2 regions of the Roseibium sp. Sym1 genome follow, and region 1 is predicted to be linked to the other one. Evidence: predicted binding sites of a transcription regulator. Region 1 holds the regulator's gene; the other holds the start of a gene.

What was found. The regulator PhoB, encoded in region 1, activates phosphate uptake and scavenging genes when phosphate is short. The targets are predictions, from matches to a motif close to TGTCATNNANCTGTCAT.
Region 2: a site for PhoB is predicted at 1,384-1,400, ahead of phnC (phosphonate ABC transporter ATP-binding protein). Genes of this name have one in related genera too.

The regions. Positions count from the first base shown of each region.
Region 1 covers NZ_CP114786.1:6,619,532-6,627,357, reverse strand. The annotation lists gene pstC (phosphate ABC transporter permease subunit PstC) at 65-1,537, shown strand; gene pstA (phosphate ABC transporter permease PstA) at 1,537-2,886, shown strand; gene pstB (phosphate ABC transporter ATP-binding protein PstB) at 2,907-3,695, shown strand; gene phoU (phosphate signaling complex protein PhoU) at 3,726-4,421, shown strand; gene phoB (phosphate regulon transcriptional regulator PhoB) at 4,505-5,203, shown strand; gene O6760_RS30335 (DUF1330 domain-containing protein) at 5,316-5,681, shown strand; gene O6760_RS30330 (GcrA family cell cycle regulator) at 5,762-6,292, opposite strand; gene O6760_RS30325 (aspartate aminotransferase family protein) at 6,999-7,826, shown strand, end outside.
Region 2 covers NZ_CP114786.1:4,401,959-4,409,784, forward strand. The annotation lists gene phnD (phosphonate ABC transporter substrate-binding protein) at 1-408, opposite strand, end outside; gene phnC (phosphonate ABC transporter ATP-binding protein) at 500-1,321, opposite strand; gene O6760_RS20045 (PhnD/SsuA/transferrin family substrate-binding protein) at 1,622-2,494, shown strand; gene phnC (phosphonate ABC transporter ATP-binding protein) at 2,491-3,309, shown strand; gene phnE (phosphonate ABC transporter, permease protein PhnE) at 3,335-4,135, shown strand; gene O6760_RS20060 (class I SAM-dependent methyltransferase) at 4,132-4,806, shown strand; gene O6760_RS20065 (osmoprotectant NAGGN system M42 family peptidase) at 4,861-6,045, opposite strand; gene ngg (N-acetylglutaminylglutamine synthetase) at 6,042-7,826, opposite strand.

The sequences.
Region 1 (7,826 bases):
CGAGGGGCGGCTTTCCCGCCGCCCCTTTCTCATTTCCGGACATTATTATTCCTCGGGGGACCACATGTCCTTGTTCTGGCTCCTTGTGATCGTGCTCGCGATTGCCGCCGTTGGCTATTTCGTCGGGCGCGCGCGTGCCTTGGCCAGTGCCGGAGGAGACATGCGGTCGCTGCATTCTCTTCCGTCCTATTACGGGGCGAACGTGGCGATGAAGGCCGCGGTTCCCGCTATTGTGATCCTCGTTGTCTGGCTGCTCGCGCAGCCCTTTTACATTAACAGCGTTGTCTCCGGGGTGATCCCGGAATCGGCAATCGGCGAAGGCTCGTCACTCGGTCTCGTCATGGCGGAAGTCCGCCGGGCGGCCACCGGCCTCGACAACGCGGTTGCAGCCGGTCAGATGACCGACGAATTCGCGCGCAGCGCGCGTGCCGACTTCAACGACATCACGGCCCGGCTCAAGGATGCCGGGCAGATCATCACGTCGCAAATCACCCAGCCGGTGATGCGCGCGGCGCAGTCCTATCGGATCATGGTGTCTACCGGCAACATGTTCATGTCCATCGTGGTCATCCTGGCCTCGATCGCCGGAACCTTCTGGGCGCTTCGCGAAACCAACGCGGGCTTCAGGGCCCGCAACAGCGTTGAAAGGGGCGTGCGGTTCATTCTTCTCGCCTCCGCCTCGATCGCCATTCTGACGACGGTCGGGATTGTTCTGTCGCTGGTGTTCAACACCGTGGAGTTCTTCCGGCTCTATCCGGCCCTGGACTTCTTCTTCGGTACTACCTGGTCCCCGAGTTTCTCCGGTCGTGGCGGCTCGTCCGAACTGGGCATCATTCCGCTGCTCTGGGGCACGTTCTACATTTCCTTCGTAGCCCTGGTCGTTGCCGTTCCGATCGGCCTGTTCGCGGCTATCTACCTGTCTGAATATGCCGGCCCGAAAGTGCGCGCCGTTGCCAAGCCGCTTCTGGAAATCCTGGCCGGCATCCCGACCATCGTCTACGGCCTGTTCGCCCTTTTGACCGTCGGTCCTCTGCTTCTGTCGGTCTTCGGGGACGACGGTCTTGGCGTCATGAAGGCCGGCACGGCGGTGATGACGGCGGGGCTTGTCATGGGCATCATGCTGATCCCCTTCGTGAGCTCGCTCTCCGACGACATCATCAACGCGGTGCCGCAGGCCATGCGCGACGGTTCCTACGGACTGGGCGCAACCAAGTCAGAAACCGTCAAGCAGGTTATCCTGCCCGCGGCCCTGCCGGGCATCGTCGGTGCCATCCTGCTGGCGGCCTCACGTGCCATCGGTGAAACGATGATCGTGGTGCTCGGGGCGGGCGCGGCCGCGCGCCTCAGCCTCAATCCCTTCGAAGCCATGACCACGGTGACGGCCAAGATCGTCAGCCAGCTGACCGGCGACGCCGACTTCGCCTCACCCGTTGCGCTGGTCGCATTCGCCCTCGGCATGACCCTCTTCGTGGTGACCCTGGGTCTCAACATCGTCGCGCTCTACATCGTGCGCAAGTACCGGGAGCAGTATGACTGATGACCGACACGACGCTTACTCCCCCGACTTCCGAAACATCCTCGAACGCGCAGGCCAAGCCCAAGTCGCTCTACGCGATCGACGACCTGACCCGCAAGCGCAACGCCGCCGAGAAACGCTTCAAGGCCTACGGCATCGGCGCCATCGCGATCGGCCTGTTCTTCCTTGTCGTGCTCGCGGTGTCGATCATCTCCGAAGGCCTTCCGGCCTTCACCAAGACGGTGGTCTCGGTGGACTTCACCCTGACGCAGGAACAGTTCGACGAGGCGGAAGGCACGCTTTTCAAGACAAAGGCCTACGAGGGGATCTTTGTCGGCGCGCTCCAGGGCCAGCTTGAAGCCGGCGGTGTCAGCGTGCCCTTCGACGCGGCGGCCATCGAGCGCATCGTGGGCAAGCCGGGCGGCACCATCCGCGAATTTTTCAAGGCCAACCCGGACAAGCTGAGGGAGCCGGTGCAGTTCGAGCTGGCGGCCTCGTCCAGGGTTGACGGCTACATGAACGGCCGCGTCACCCGCGACAACATGACCGACAGCCGCTTCCTGATGAAGTCCGACCTGGATCTGGTCGACACGTTGCGGGAGAGCGGCGTCATCAAGACGGTGTTCAACTGGAACTTCATCACCGGAGCGGATTCCGGCGTGGACAATCCGGGGGGCGCCGGCATCGGCGCCTCCGTTGTCGGGTCCTTCTTCATGATGCTGGTGGTCCTGTTCCTGGCGCTGCCGATCGGGGTAGCAACCTCGATCTACCTGGAAGAGTTCGCACCGCAAAACAAGTTCACCGACCTGATCGAGGTGAACATCTCCAACCTGGCCGCCGTCCCGTCCATCGTCTTCGGTATCCTCGGCCTGGCGGTGTTCATCCAGTTCATGCATCTGCCGCAATCGGCGCCGCTCGTGGGCGGTCTGGTGCTGACGCTGATGACCCTGCCGACGATCATCATCTCGACCCGCGCCTCGCTGAAAGCGGTGCCGCCGAGCATTCGTGACGCGGCCCTGGGCGTCGGTGCTTCCAAGATGCAGGCCATTTTCCACCATGTGCTGCCGCTGGCCATGCCGGGCATCCTGACCGGCACGATCATCGGCCTCGCTCAGGCGCTGGGGGAAACCGCGCCGCTGCTCCTGATCGGCATGGTCGGTTTCGTGGCCCGCGGATATCCGGACGGCATCGTTTCCGGTTTCGTCGATCCAAACTCGGCAATGCCGGCACAGATCTACACGTGGGCCGCCCGCGCGGATTATGCCTTTTACGAAAAAGCCTGGGGTGGGATCATTGTCCTTCTGGTGTTCCTCCTCACCATGAACATACTTGCGGTCATCCTGCGCCGCAGATTTGAACGCCGCTGGTAAGGGACGAACCAATGAACCAGATGCTCAATACCGAACGGGCGAACAGCATGACCGACAGCAAGATTTCCGCAAGCAAGGTGCAGGTCTATTATGGCGATACCCACGCCATCAAGGACGTGGACATCGAAATCCGGCCGCGCTCGGTCACCGCTTTCATCGGCCCGTCCGGCTGTGGCAAGTCGACCTTCCTGCGGAGCATCAACCGCATGAACGACACGATCGACATCTGCCGCGTCGAAGGCTCCATCAGGATCGACGGCGAGGATATCTACGATCCCAAGGTCGACCCGGTGCAGTTGCGTGCCAAGGTCGGCATGGTGTTCCAGAAGCCGAACCCGTTCCCGAAGTCGATCTACGACAACATTGCCTACGGTCCGCGCATTCACGGTCTTGCCAGGAACAAGTCCGAGCTCGACGACATCGTCGCCTCAAGTCTGCAGAAGGCGGGTCTTTGGGAAGAGGTGAAAAACCGTCTGGATGAACCGGGCACCGGCATGTCCGGCGGTCAGCAACAGCGCCTGTGCATCGCCCGCGCTATCGCCGTCAGCCCGGAAGTCATCCTGATGGACGAACCCTGTTCGGCGCTCGACCCGATTGCGACGGCAAAGGTCGAGGAGTTGATCGATGAGCTGCGCGAGAACTACACGATCGTCATCGTGACGCACTCCATGCAGCAGGCGGCCCGCGTGTCGCAGCGCACCGCATTCTTCCATCTCGGCATTCTGGTTGAGGAAGGTCCGACCGAGGACATCTTTACCAATCCGAAAGACAAGCGTACGCAGGACTACATCACTGGCCGCTTCGGCTAGGCGATTTCCGATTTCTGAAGGGGACACGGGATGTCTGAACATACAGTCTCGGCTTATGACGAGGAACTGACGGCGATGGCCGGCAAGATCGCCGAAATGGGTGGTCTGGCGGAGAAAGCCTTTGCCGATGCCGTGCATGCGCTGGTTTCGCAGGATCTGGACCTCGCCAAGGCAACGATTGCAAACGACGCGCGACTGGACGCCTTGCACCACGAGGTCGAGGTCAAGCTGATCGAGATCATCGCCCGCCGCCAGCCCATGGGCCAGGACCTGCGCGAAGTCACCGCCGCGACCCGGATCGCCAACGACCTGGAGCGTGTCGGCGACCTGGCCAAGAATGTGGCCAAGCGCGTGATTGCGATCGACAGCGATCTGCAGTCCAAGAAGCTTGCGATCGGTGTCGAGCACATGACCGAACTCGCGCTGTCACAGCTCAAGAAGGTCCTTGACGCCTATGCGCGCAAGGACGCGGACGCTGCCCGTCACGTACAGGAAGCCGACGCGGAGATCGATGCGATCTACACGTCGCTGTTCCGCGAATTGCTCACCTACATGATGGAAGACCCCCGGGTCATCACGCAGTGCGTTCATCTGCTTTTCTGCGCCAAGAACATCGAACGCATCGGCGATCACGCGACCAACATCGCCGAAAACGTCTTTTACATGGTGACGGGTGATCGGTTGCCGGAAGAGCGTGCCAAGGTTGACGAAACCGGTGCCGTGTAACCACTGACGCCGGTCGCGGAAGCGATCCGGCCGGCGCGTGGCCCCGGGAGGCCGCGCAGGATGCCGAATTTGGAGCGAAATGCATGCCGAAGGTGCTCATCGTTGAAGACGAAGAACCTCTCAGCCTTCTGTTAAGATACAACCTGGAAGCGGAAGGCTACGCGGTTGAATCGTGTGTCCGCGGCGACGAGGCCGAAATCCGCTTGCGGGAAAGCCTGCCGGACCTGCTTCTTCTCGACTGGATGCTGCCGGGCCTGTCCGGTATCGAGCTCTGCAGGCGGTTGCGCGCCCGCGAGGATACCGAACGCCTGCCGGTGATCATGCTGACCGCGCGCGGTGAGGAGGCGGAGCGTATCCGCGGCCTGGCCACCGGTGCGGACGACTATGTCGTCAAGCCGTTCTCGGTGCCGGAACTGATGGCACGGGTGCGGGCGATCCTGCGCCGGGCGAGCCCGGAAGTGGTTTCGACCATGCTGCGCTCCGGTGACATCGAACTGGATCGCGAAACCCACAGGGTGCGCAGGAACGCCAAGGAAGTCCATCTGGGGCCGACGGAATTTCGCCTGCTGGAGTTCCTGATGACGTCTCCAGGTCGTGTGTTTTCGCGCGAGCAACTGCTCGACGGCGTCTGGGGCCATGACGTCTATGTCGACGAACGCACCGTCGATGTCCATGTCGGGCGCCTGCGCAAGGCTCTCAACAAGGGCAAGGCCAAGGATCCGATCCGGACCGTGCGCGGTGCTGGCTACGCCTTCAACGACCAGTTCACCGCCACTGCCTGATCACCTTCAGGGACCCTGGAAAGAGCCCGCCCTTTGGCGGGCTTTTTTGGGCGCGCCCTGCCGAATGCGGTTCACGGCGAAACATCGGCGCTGACCTGCGCGGCATGAGCCAATGTTGTCTCTCGCCACCGGATTGACTAGCCTTGGCTGCGATATCAGCGCCAGGTTAGGAGGGGGCATGACCGCGTTCGTGATCGGCCAGATGCAGATCCACAGCCGCGACTGGATGGCGGAATATTTCGCCAAGGTCCCGGACCTCGTTGCCGCTCATGGTGGGCAGTTCCTTGTCCGCGGAGGAAACCCGGGCCATCTCGAAGGTGACAACCCGGTTCCCGATGCAGCCTTCATCCTCGAGTTCCCCGACCGGGAACATGCCAGTGAATTCTGGAATTCACCGGAATTTCAGCAACTTGCCAAGCTGCGCCGGACAGGTTCCGCACTGAATGCGATTTTGGTCGATAAATTGACCGGCAATTGAAGGCTGTGGATCGCGGAGGCAAAAAAGCCCGCCGTGAGGCGGGCCTTGAATGCCTGGGTGGACCTTGTTTTGCCCGGTCGTCAACCGGCCTGGGCGACCACCTTGCGGTCACGCCGGCGGTCGGCGACCGGCTGGTAGGCGATCTTGCAGTGATGGGCGCAATAGGGCACGCCGGCATCGGACTGGCGGCCGCAGAAATAGAAGTCATCCGTTGCAGGATCGCCGATCGGCCATTTGCAGGTCCGTTCCGTGAGCGTGAGAATGGACGCCCGTTGCGAGATCGGCACCAGATCCGCAATCGGCTCCACTGCGGGTTTGGCTTGCACGACTGGCACCGGGTCGATATCGGCCTTCAGCGCGGTTGCACCGACAGTCTGCGGCTGATGAGACGGTTTCTTCGGGGCGGCGCTGCCGGGTGTGGCAGTGCGTGCACGGCGGGGTTTCGCACTGGAGGAAGAAGACTTGGCGCGGCCGGACAGACCCAGGCGATGCACCTTGCCGATCACGGCATTGCGGGTCACACCGCCCAGCTCACCTGCGATCTGGCTTGCACTCAAGCCATCGCCCCAAAGCTTTTTGAGAAGCTCAACCCGTTCGTTCGTCCAACTCATTGCCGCACCCTTTATTTTGACTGCGTTGCAGCCATTAACCCCGTGTTAAGCACGCGTCCGCATGCCTAATGATGGCATATCTAGTGCCTCTTGGTGATTTGCCTCACGAGATCTCGTGTTTGATGACCCAGAGGTTACAATAACGTTAATTTGTCAGGCAACCGCCCGGCTCAAACCAGTTGGGGATGAAAGGACTTTTCCCCAAATAAGGGTCTGTCGAGATTTAGTTTTCGGTCGTGGCGCGTGTCGAATTTCGGTCTCCGAGCAGGAGGAAAGTCCGCAGTGGTGTCTCCCACCACAAGGAATTTCCGACGCCCTCGGGGCCGAAATTCGCCGCGTCCCGGAGGGATTTGGTGAAAAGCGCTCATTTCCGCGTCGCGAAAGCTTGAAAGGGATAGCCCTTACTTTGCTTCCGCTTCTTGAACTGAGCGCTTTTCACCCAAACCACGACCAAATCCTAAGTCTCGACAGACCCTCGCCGAGGTCCTTGAGAATTTTACGAAATCCGCTCCGGGGACCCACACATATATCTTGTGCGCCATTTCCATTGACAGTCCATGGTGGGGGCGGTGTATAAGAAAACCGCTGCGTGCCGCCCGAAGAGGCGGCACGTTGCGTTTTGGCCCAATGACACCGAGACGAGGTGTCGGCCCGCGTCAGGGTGACGTCGGGTCGTTTGGGCGTTGTTGAGGAGACACACGAGGTTATGTCCGCGTCGGCACTATTCGGAAACTACGCAAGATCGAACCTGACGTTCGATCACGGGGAAGGCGTCTGGCTGGTAACGGCTGACGGTCGACGATTCCTCGACTGCGGTTCCGGCATCGCGGTCAATTCTCTCGGACACAGTCATCCGCATCTGGTGGGCGCCCTGCAGGAGCAGGCCGCCAAGCTTTGGCACATCTCCAACCTGCACCAGATCCCGGAAGGTGAACGGCTGGCACAGCGCCTGTGCGAGGCGACCTTTGCCGAGAAGGTCCTGTTCGTGAATTCCGGCGCCGAAGCCATGGAAGCCGCGATCAAGTGCGCGCGCCGCTATCACTATGACAACGGCCAGCCCGAGCGGTTCCACATCATCACCTTCGAAGGCGCCTTCCACGGCCGCACGATTGCGACGATCGCGGCCGGTGGCCAGGCGAAATACCTGGAAGGCTTCGGTCCCAAGGCGCCCGGTTTCGACCAGGTTCCCGCAAATGATCTCGATGCCCTGAAGGCCGCCATCGGCCCGCAGACCGCGGCGATCTGTATCGAACCGATCCAGGGCGAGGGCGGTATCCGCGAGATTCCCACCGAATTCCTGCGTGCCGTGCGCAAGCTGTGCGACGACAACGGCCTCCTGCTGATCTTCGACGAGATCCAGACCGGGGTCGGCCGCACGGGCAAGCTGTTCGCCCATCAGTGGACCGGTGTCACGCCGGACCTGATGGCAATCGCCAAGGGCATCGGCGGCGGCTTTCCGATGGGCGCCTGCCTGGCAACGGCGGAAACCGCCGCTGCTCTGTCGCCGGGGACCCACGGCACGACCTTTGGCGGC
Region 2 (7,826 bases), 2.2 Mb from region 1:
GTCTTCCAGCGTCTTGTAGCCGCTGTCGCAGCGTACGGCGACGACGGAGAAATAGCCGGTGGAACCGTCCTTCTGCAGGCGGGAGACCAGCGGCACGACACCGCCGTTGGTTTCGGTGTAGGCGGCGGCGTAGGACGAGGAGCCGAAGAAGGCGAACTCGATCTGGTCGGCGGCAATCGCCTGGATCACGCCGTCATAGGACCCGGCGGTGAAGATCTCGACTTCGACGCCGAGTTCGTTCTCCAGGTATTTTTCGAACGGCGTGTAGCGCGCGATCCGGTCCTTTTCGTTTTCACCGGACAGGATGCCGAACTTGACGGTCTTGTACTGATCCTTCCAGCTGTCCGCGAGGGCAGGGGACGCCGCCAGGACGGCTGCGGAAACGGCTGCTGCGAGAATGGCCTTCATCGTAGTGCTCCTTTGGTGCCGGCTGCGCCGGCGGAAGATGCGGGTGTGTCCGCGGGGTTGGCGTGGCTGGCGGCGGACCGCTGCCGCGCGCTCAGGTTCCGACCGCCTTGAACGGTTGCGGAGACGCTTGTGAGGCGAGGGATGTCGAGGTGACGGCTTCGTCGATATCGCCTTCGAAATCGTCCGTGCCATAGATCGCGCGTACCCTGTCCGTGGTCAGCGCCTCCGGCGTGCCGTCGAAGCGGACCTGTCCGGCACGCATGGCGACGATGCGGTCGCAATAGGCGCGAGCCGTGTCGAGCGTGTGCAGGTTGACCAGGACGGTCAGGCCGTCGGTACGGTTGATCTCGCGCAGGGCTTCCATCACCCGGGTGGCGTTCGCAGGGTCGAGCGAGGCGATCGGCTCGTCCGCCAGCATGATGCGCGGGTTCTGGACAAGGGCCTTGGCAATCGCGACGCGCTGCTGTTGACCGCCAGAGAGCGTCCCGGCGCGTTGAAGCGCCTGGGGCACGAGATCGAGCCGGTCCAGAGCCTCGATGGCACGGGCCCGGTCTTCATCCGTGAAGGAGCGGGCCATGGAACGCAGAAAACCGGTATGGGCGATCCGTCCGACCATGACATTGGTCAGGACGTCCATGCGTTCCACCAGATTGAACTGCTGAAAGATCATCGCGCAATTGGCGCGCCACAGGCGCAGGTCGCGGCCCCTGAGGGACGTCACCGGCTGCCCTTCATTGGTGATCGTGCCCCGGGTCGGGTCGGCGAGCCGGTTGATCATGCGCAGCAGGGTCGACTTGCCCGCACCCGACCGGCCGATGACACCGACCATCTGTCCCTTGGGGATGGCAAGGGAAACGCCGTCCACCGCCGTCAGATCACCGAATGTCTTGGATAATTGCTCAATAACCAGCATGCGCCCCTCCGAGAAACGGGGAGCGACCTAGCAAAAAACCACGGAATGCAGATGTCTATACGATTATACTTTTATGAAGTTTTGCGACAGCTTCCCTAAAGTATTTTGCCAATTAAGAAATATCATCAAGCAGATTATATCGAATTTGATGCCAACTTGTCCGGCGTGACTGGTTGGATGATTGTTTCCCGGTGTAAATGTCGTTGTTTTTACATAAAAGGTTCATTTTCGGCGGCGCGCTTGTCGTTACGCTCCTGTCGCCTTGCCGGTACTGCCCCGGCATCCAAAGGAGTTTCCGATATGCGCTTTTTGAAAACCGCCGCGGTCGCGGCCGCCGCTCTCGCCGTTTCCTTCACGTCTTCCTTCGCCGACACCTTCAAGATGGCTGTCACGGATGTTGAAGGCCTGGAGCGGCTTCAGGTCGAATGGGGTCCGTTCAAGCAGGCTCTTGAAGATGCCACCGACCACACGTTCGAGTTCTTCCCGGTGACGAGCCGCACCGCAGCCGCCGAGGCCCTGCGCGCCAAGCGGGTTGATTTTGTCGTTACCGGTCCGGCCGAGTACATCGTCATCAACACGTTGACCGAAGCGACGCCGCTGATCGGTCTCGGCCGCCCGGACTATTTCTGCGCCATCGTCGTGCGCGCCGACAGCGGCATCATCCGCCCGGCGGATCTGAAGGGCAAGAAGGTCGCCTTCGGTGACATCGGCTCCACCTCCAACATGCTGTGCCCGATGCAGCTGATGTCTGACTATGGCGTCGATCCGGTCAAGGACATCGACAAACTGCACACCTCGCGCAACATTGCCCACGAGGCGCTCAAGAAGGGCGATGTCGCTGCGATCGGCACCAATCACAATTCCTGGCTGAACGTGCGCAACAAGGACGACAGCGTGCCGAACGGCTTCTTCCGCGTGATTGCCCGTTCCGGCGATCTGCCGAACGACATGCTGATGGTTGCCGCCCATGTCGACCCGGACGCCGCCAAGGGTGTGCGCGATGCCATCCTGGAAAACAAGGACGCGATCATCACGGCGATCCTGCAGCATGAGGAAAACGACAAGTATTCCGGCATGGACCTGGTGGCCATCGAGGATGGTGCCTACGACCTGGTCCGCTCCATGTACACCACCGCCGGTTTCCCGCAATACGACAACTTCATCGGCGAATGATGCCGCAAGTCCTGCTTCAGACCGTCGGCGTTTCCGCGCCGGCGGTTCATGACGAACCGCATACCGAAGCGGCTCCGTGCGAGCTTCGTGTGGAAGGTCTTCGAAAGTCCTTCGGCAAGGACCGTGCCGTGTTGCGAGGCGTTTCCTTCGCTGTGCATCGGCGCGAGGCGGTCGCCCTGATCGGTTCCAACGGCGCGGGCAAGTCGACCGCGCTGCGCTGCGCGCTCCGGCTGGTCGAGCCTGAAGCCGGATCCCTGACACTGTTTGACGAGGACATCTCGTCGGCAAAGACGCACCAGCTGCGGCACATCCGGGCTGACGTCGGCTTTGTCTTTCAAAAACACAACCTGGTGCCGCGTGTGTCGGCGCTGACCAACGTCATTCACGGCAATCTCGGCAGGGCAGGTGGCATGCGTGGCTGGTCGCAGGTGCTCGCCCCGTCGCATCTGCGCGAGCGCGCCATGGCCTGCCTGGAGCGGGTCGGTCTCGCGGATCAGGCCAGAAAACGTGCGGATCAGCTTTCCGGTGGCCAGTCCCAGCGTGTGGCCATCGCCAGGGCCCTGATGCAGGACCCCAGGATGATCGTGGCGGACGAACCGGTTGCCAGCCTCGACCCGGTCGCCGGTCGGGAGGTCATGGATCTCTTTCACCAGTTGACCCGGGAAGAGGGCATCACGTTGCTGTTCACCTCCCACAATGTGCAGCAGGCGCTCGACTATTCCGATCGGGTGCTGGCCATCAAGCAGGGCGCCATCGTTCTGGACCAGCAAAGCGCAACCCTCGCGGCAGCAGATCTGGGCAAACACTATGGCTGAGGCATTTCTTTCAAGACATGGCCCGATGCCGACCCGGTTCGAACGCCCGGGCGCGCTGCAATTCACGGCCTATGTGGCGCTGGCCGCCTTCGTCATCTGGTCGTTCCAGGGCGCAGGCTGGTCGTTTTCCGCGCTGGTCTCCGGCGGTCCGGCCATGGCCGATTTCCTGTCCCGCACCTGGCCGCCTTCGCTCGAACGGCTGCCGCAGCTCACCAGGGCTCTGATCGAGACCTTCCAGATGGCGCTGGCCGGCACCATCATCGGGATCGTCATCAGTCTGCCGCTGGCTCTTCTGGCAGCGAAAGGCCTGACGCGGCAGACGGCCGTCTCCCGGGTGTTCTACAGCGCATCGCGGCTGCTGATCGCCCTGTTCCGCACCGTTCCGGACCTCGTCTGGGCGCTGGTTTTCGTCATCACCGTCGGGCTCGGGCCGTTTGCCGGAACCCTCGCGATTGCGGTCGACACGGTCGGCTTCTGCGGCCGGTTCTTCGCCGAATCCATGGAGGATGTCGAAAAGGGGCCGAGCGAGGCGCTGATGGCCGCGGGCGCGGGCAAGTTCGACACGATCTTCTGTGCGGTGGTTCCGGCCGCCATGCCGTCCTTCATCACCACCTCCCTGTTCGCGCTTGAAAAGGCGACCCGGTCTTCGGTTGTGCTCGGTCTTGTCGGGGCCGGCGGGATCGGTATCGAGCTGAAGGTGGCGATGGACTTTTTCGACTACCAGCTCGCCATGACCATCATCCTGATGATCTTCGTGCTGGTTCTTTTTGTTGAACGGCTCGGCAGCTTTGCCCGCAGCCGTATTCTGGAGGGATCATCCCGATGAGTGACATGCAGACCCTTGAAAAGACCGACACCGCCTATTTTGCCTGGGACAAGCGCTGGCAAACGGAAGAAGGCCGGGCCGACTGGGTGAAACCCGCCGATGATGTCGCGGCGCTGATCGTCTCGCTGCAGCAGACTGGACCTGTCAGAGCGCTGGATCTCGGCTGCGGCGTCGGCCGCCATGCGCTTGCCTTTGCCCGGGCCGGCTTTGACACACATGCCGTGGACATGGCGGAAGCCGGTCTGGCGGAGCTGAGAAAAAACGCCGGGGCCGAAGGCCTGACCATCACGGCGCAGCCAGCTCCGATGACGGACCTGCCGTTCGAGGACAATTCCTTCGACTACGTGCTTTCTTTCAACGTGATCTATCACGGCGATCCGCAGATCGTGAAAAGCGCCATTTCCGAGATCGCGCGGGTGCTGAAGCCGGGCGGAACCTACCAGGGGACCATGCTGTCCAAGCGCAACGGAAATTTCGGCCTTGGAACGGAAGTGGCGCGGGACACGTTCGTGCGTGACGGCGACGACGACAAGGATCACCCGCATTTCTATTGCAACGCGGCCGAGCTGGTGGAGCTCTTCGGCGGCTTCGAACTGCGCTCCCTGGAAGACAAGCTGCACCGCAAGCCGGGCTCATGGCATTGGCACATGATTGCCGAGCTGCTGGAATAGCTGAAGGCCACACCTGCCGCGAAATTTTCGCGGCAGGTATCTTCCGGACAAGACCTATTCGGCGGCCGGCTCCGCAGCCGGCTCGGGCAACGGCTCGTCCACTTCCGGGGCCAGCGTCTGGTCCGCGTCCGCCGTCGGCTGGCGGGTGAAGCCCTTGAGGTCGGCGAATTCACGGGCGTCGCGCTGGATCTCGACCGGGCTGAGCACGTAGCCGGTGGCCAGCTCGGCCAGGGACCGCAGCGCATGCATGTGGATGCGCTCGTAGCCGTGGCTGGCATCGACGCCGAAGGTGATCAGGGCCGTGCGCACATCCGCGCCCGCCTCGATCGCGGTGGCCGCATCCGAGCGGTAATAGCGGAACACGTCCTTCTGGAACTTGATGTCGTTGTCGCGGCACAGCTGAACCATTTTCCGCGTCAGGTGGTAATCGAACGGGCCGGTCTGATCGGCCATCGCGACGGTGACACCGAACTCGTCCGAATTCTGGCCCGGGGCGGTCGTGCCGTTGTCGATTGCCACGAGCGAAGCGATGTCAGGTGTCAGGATCGACTGGGCACCATGACCGGTTTCCTCGGCAATCGTGAACAGCCAGAACACGTCCACCGTCGGTTCGATGTCCGACTCCACCAGCGCCTTCAGCGCCGCCAGCATCACGGCCACCCCCGCCTTGTTGTCGAGATGGCGCGACACGATGAACCCGTTGTCCAGGAATTCCGGTGCCGGATCGATCGATACAAAGTCTCCGACATCGATTCCGAGACGGTGCAAGTCGTCGGTGCTCTTGGAATAGGCGTCAACCCTCAGCTCGACGAAGTCCCAGCCGACGGGCAGTTTGTCGACTTCGTCGTTATAGGTATGACCGGATGCCTTCAGGGGCATGATCGTGCCGGTGTAAGCTCCGCTTTCGGAGAAGATCGTGGTCCTGGCGCCTTCGGCGAAGCGGGCGGACCACGCCCCGATGGGCACCAGTTCCAGGCGGCCATTGTCCTTCAACGACTTCACCTGGGCGCCGAGCGTGTCCAGATGCGAGACGAAGGCTCGGGCCGGCTTGCGCTTGATGCCGGACACACGTGCACGTACGCCGCCGCGGCGCGTGATTTCGTAAAAGACGCCGAGTTTTTCGAGTTCCTTGCAGACGTGCCGAACGATTTCGTCTGTGTACCCCGTGGGGCTCGGGATTTTTAGAAGGTCCTGAAGTTTCTCCGTCAGATAAGGAATGTCGATGTTCAGAAGGGTCATGTCCCGGCTCTGTTCAAGGTCGTCCTGACCGGCTGTGGCACCGACAGGGGGAAAAGGAAATCCACGAAGCGCTCGGCCGTGGGCTGCGGTTCGTGATTTGCCAGCCCCGGCCGTTCGTTCGCTTCGATGAAGCGATACTCAGGTTGTCGGGGGTCTTTGACCATCAAGTCAATGCCTGTGACGGGAATTTCTATCGCCCGGGCCGCCTTGATGGCGGCATCAATGAGCGTGTGGTGGGTCTCTCCGGTGACATCGTGAATGGTACCGCCGGTGTGCAGGTTGGCCGTTCGCCTGACGGGCAGGACCTGGCCTTCCGGCAGGACATCCTCCAGGGTGTAGCCGTTTGCCTGCAGGCACCTGTCGACCTCGTCGTCGATAACGATTCTTGATTCACCGCCGGTGGCCGCGGAGCGTCGTCGGGACTGGAATTCGATCAGCTCCCGGATGGTGGCCTTGCCGTTCCCGGTGATTTCGGCAGGCTTGCGCAGGGCTGCGGCAACGACCTTGTAGTCGATCACCACGAGCCGCAGATCCTGGCCGGTGACGCATTCCTCGATCAGGACATCGTTGGAGAAGGTCCGTGCAACCTCGACGGCCGCCATGATGTCTTCGGTCGTGGTCAGGCCGATGGCGATGCCCTTGCCCTGTTCGCCGCGCGCCGGCTTGACGACCACCGAACCGTGCTTGTCGAGAAAGGCCGAGATCTCGTCGGCCGAACCGGCAAGCACCTGGTCAGGCACCTCGACGCCGGCACGTTCGACGATCCGGCGTGTGGTGGCCTTGTCGTCGCAAATGGACATGGCGACGGCACTGGTGAATTCGCTCAAGGATTCCCGGCACGCGACCGACCGGCCGCCGTAGGACAGCCGGAAAAAACCGCCCTGGGCGTCTATGATCTCGGTCTGGATGCCGCGGCGGCGCGCCTCGTTTACGATGATCGTTGCGTAGGGATTGAGCTTGTCCTCGAGCGCCGGGCCGGCGAACAGGGACTCGTTGATCGTGTTCTTGCGCTTGACCGTGAAATACGGCACGCGCTCGAATCCCAGTTTCTCGTAAAGTCCGATCGCAAGTTCGTTGTCATGCAGGACCGAGAGGTCCATGTGCGGTATGCCCTTGCCCTTGAAGACCTCGGCCAGACGGCGTACCAGCGCTTCACCGACACCGGGAAAACGGGCCTGGGGCGAAACGGCCAGGCACCAGAGCGAGCTGCCCTGGTCGGCTCCGCTGGTGGCCCGGTTGTGATCGATCCCCATGGCCGTGCCGACGATCGTGCCGGTGTCGTCCTCCTCCGCCACAAGGATCGTCGTGGTGCGCGGATCGAGGTCCGACCAGAAGAATTCCGGCGGCACCGGAACCATGCCCCGGCTGATATAGAGCTCGTTGATTGCCTCCGCGTCGCTGCGCGAGGACAGCCGGCGCACGGTGAACCCCCTGCGCCGGCTGCGCGCCGGACGGTAGGTCGCCAGGTTCAGCCGGAACGTGTGGGACGGATCCAGGAACAGTTCCTGCGGTGCCGAGCCCACCAGCACATGCGGATCGCGCACGTAGAAGGCGATGTCGCGCCGGTCCGGGCGCTCGTTGCGCAGGACCTCGACCAGCTTGCCGGTGTCCTGATAGGTGTTGGCGAACACGAGGCGGCCCCAGCCGCAATTGATGTAGCGGTCCTTCTGGGCCTCGGTTTCCTGTTCAAGCCGGTATTCCGGCTTGAGCCCGTGCTCGCGCATGCGCTTCAGGCGATGGTCGAACGCGCCCTTCGGGCGGGAAGGTTCATTTTCGGCCAT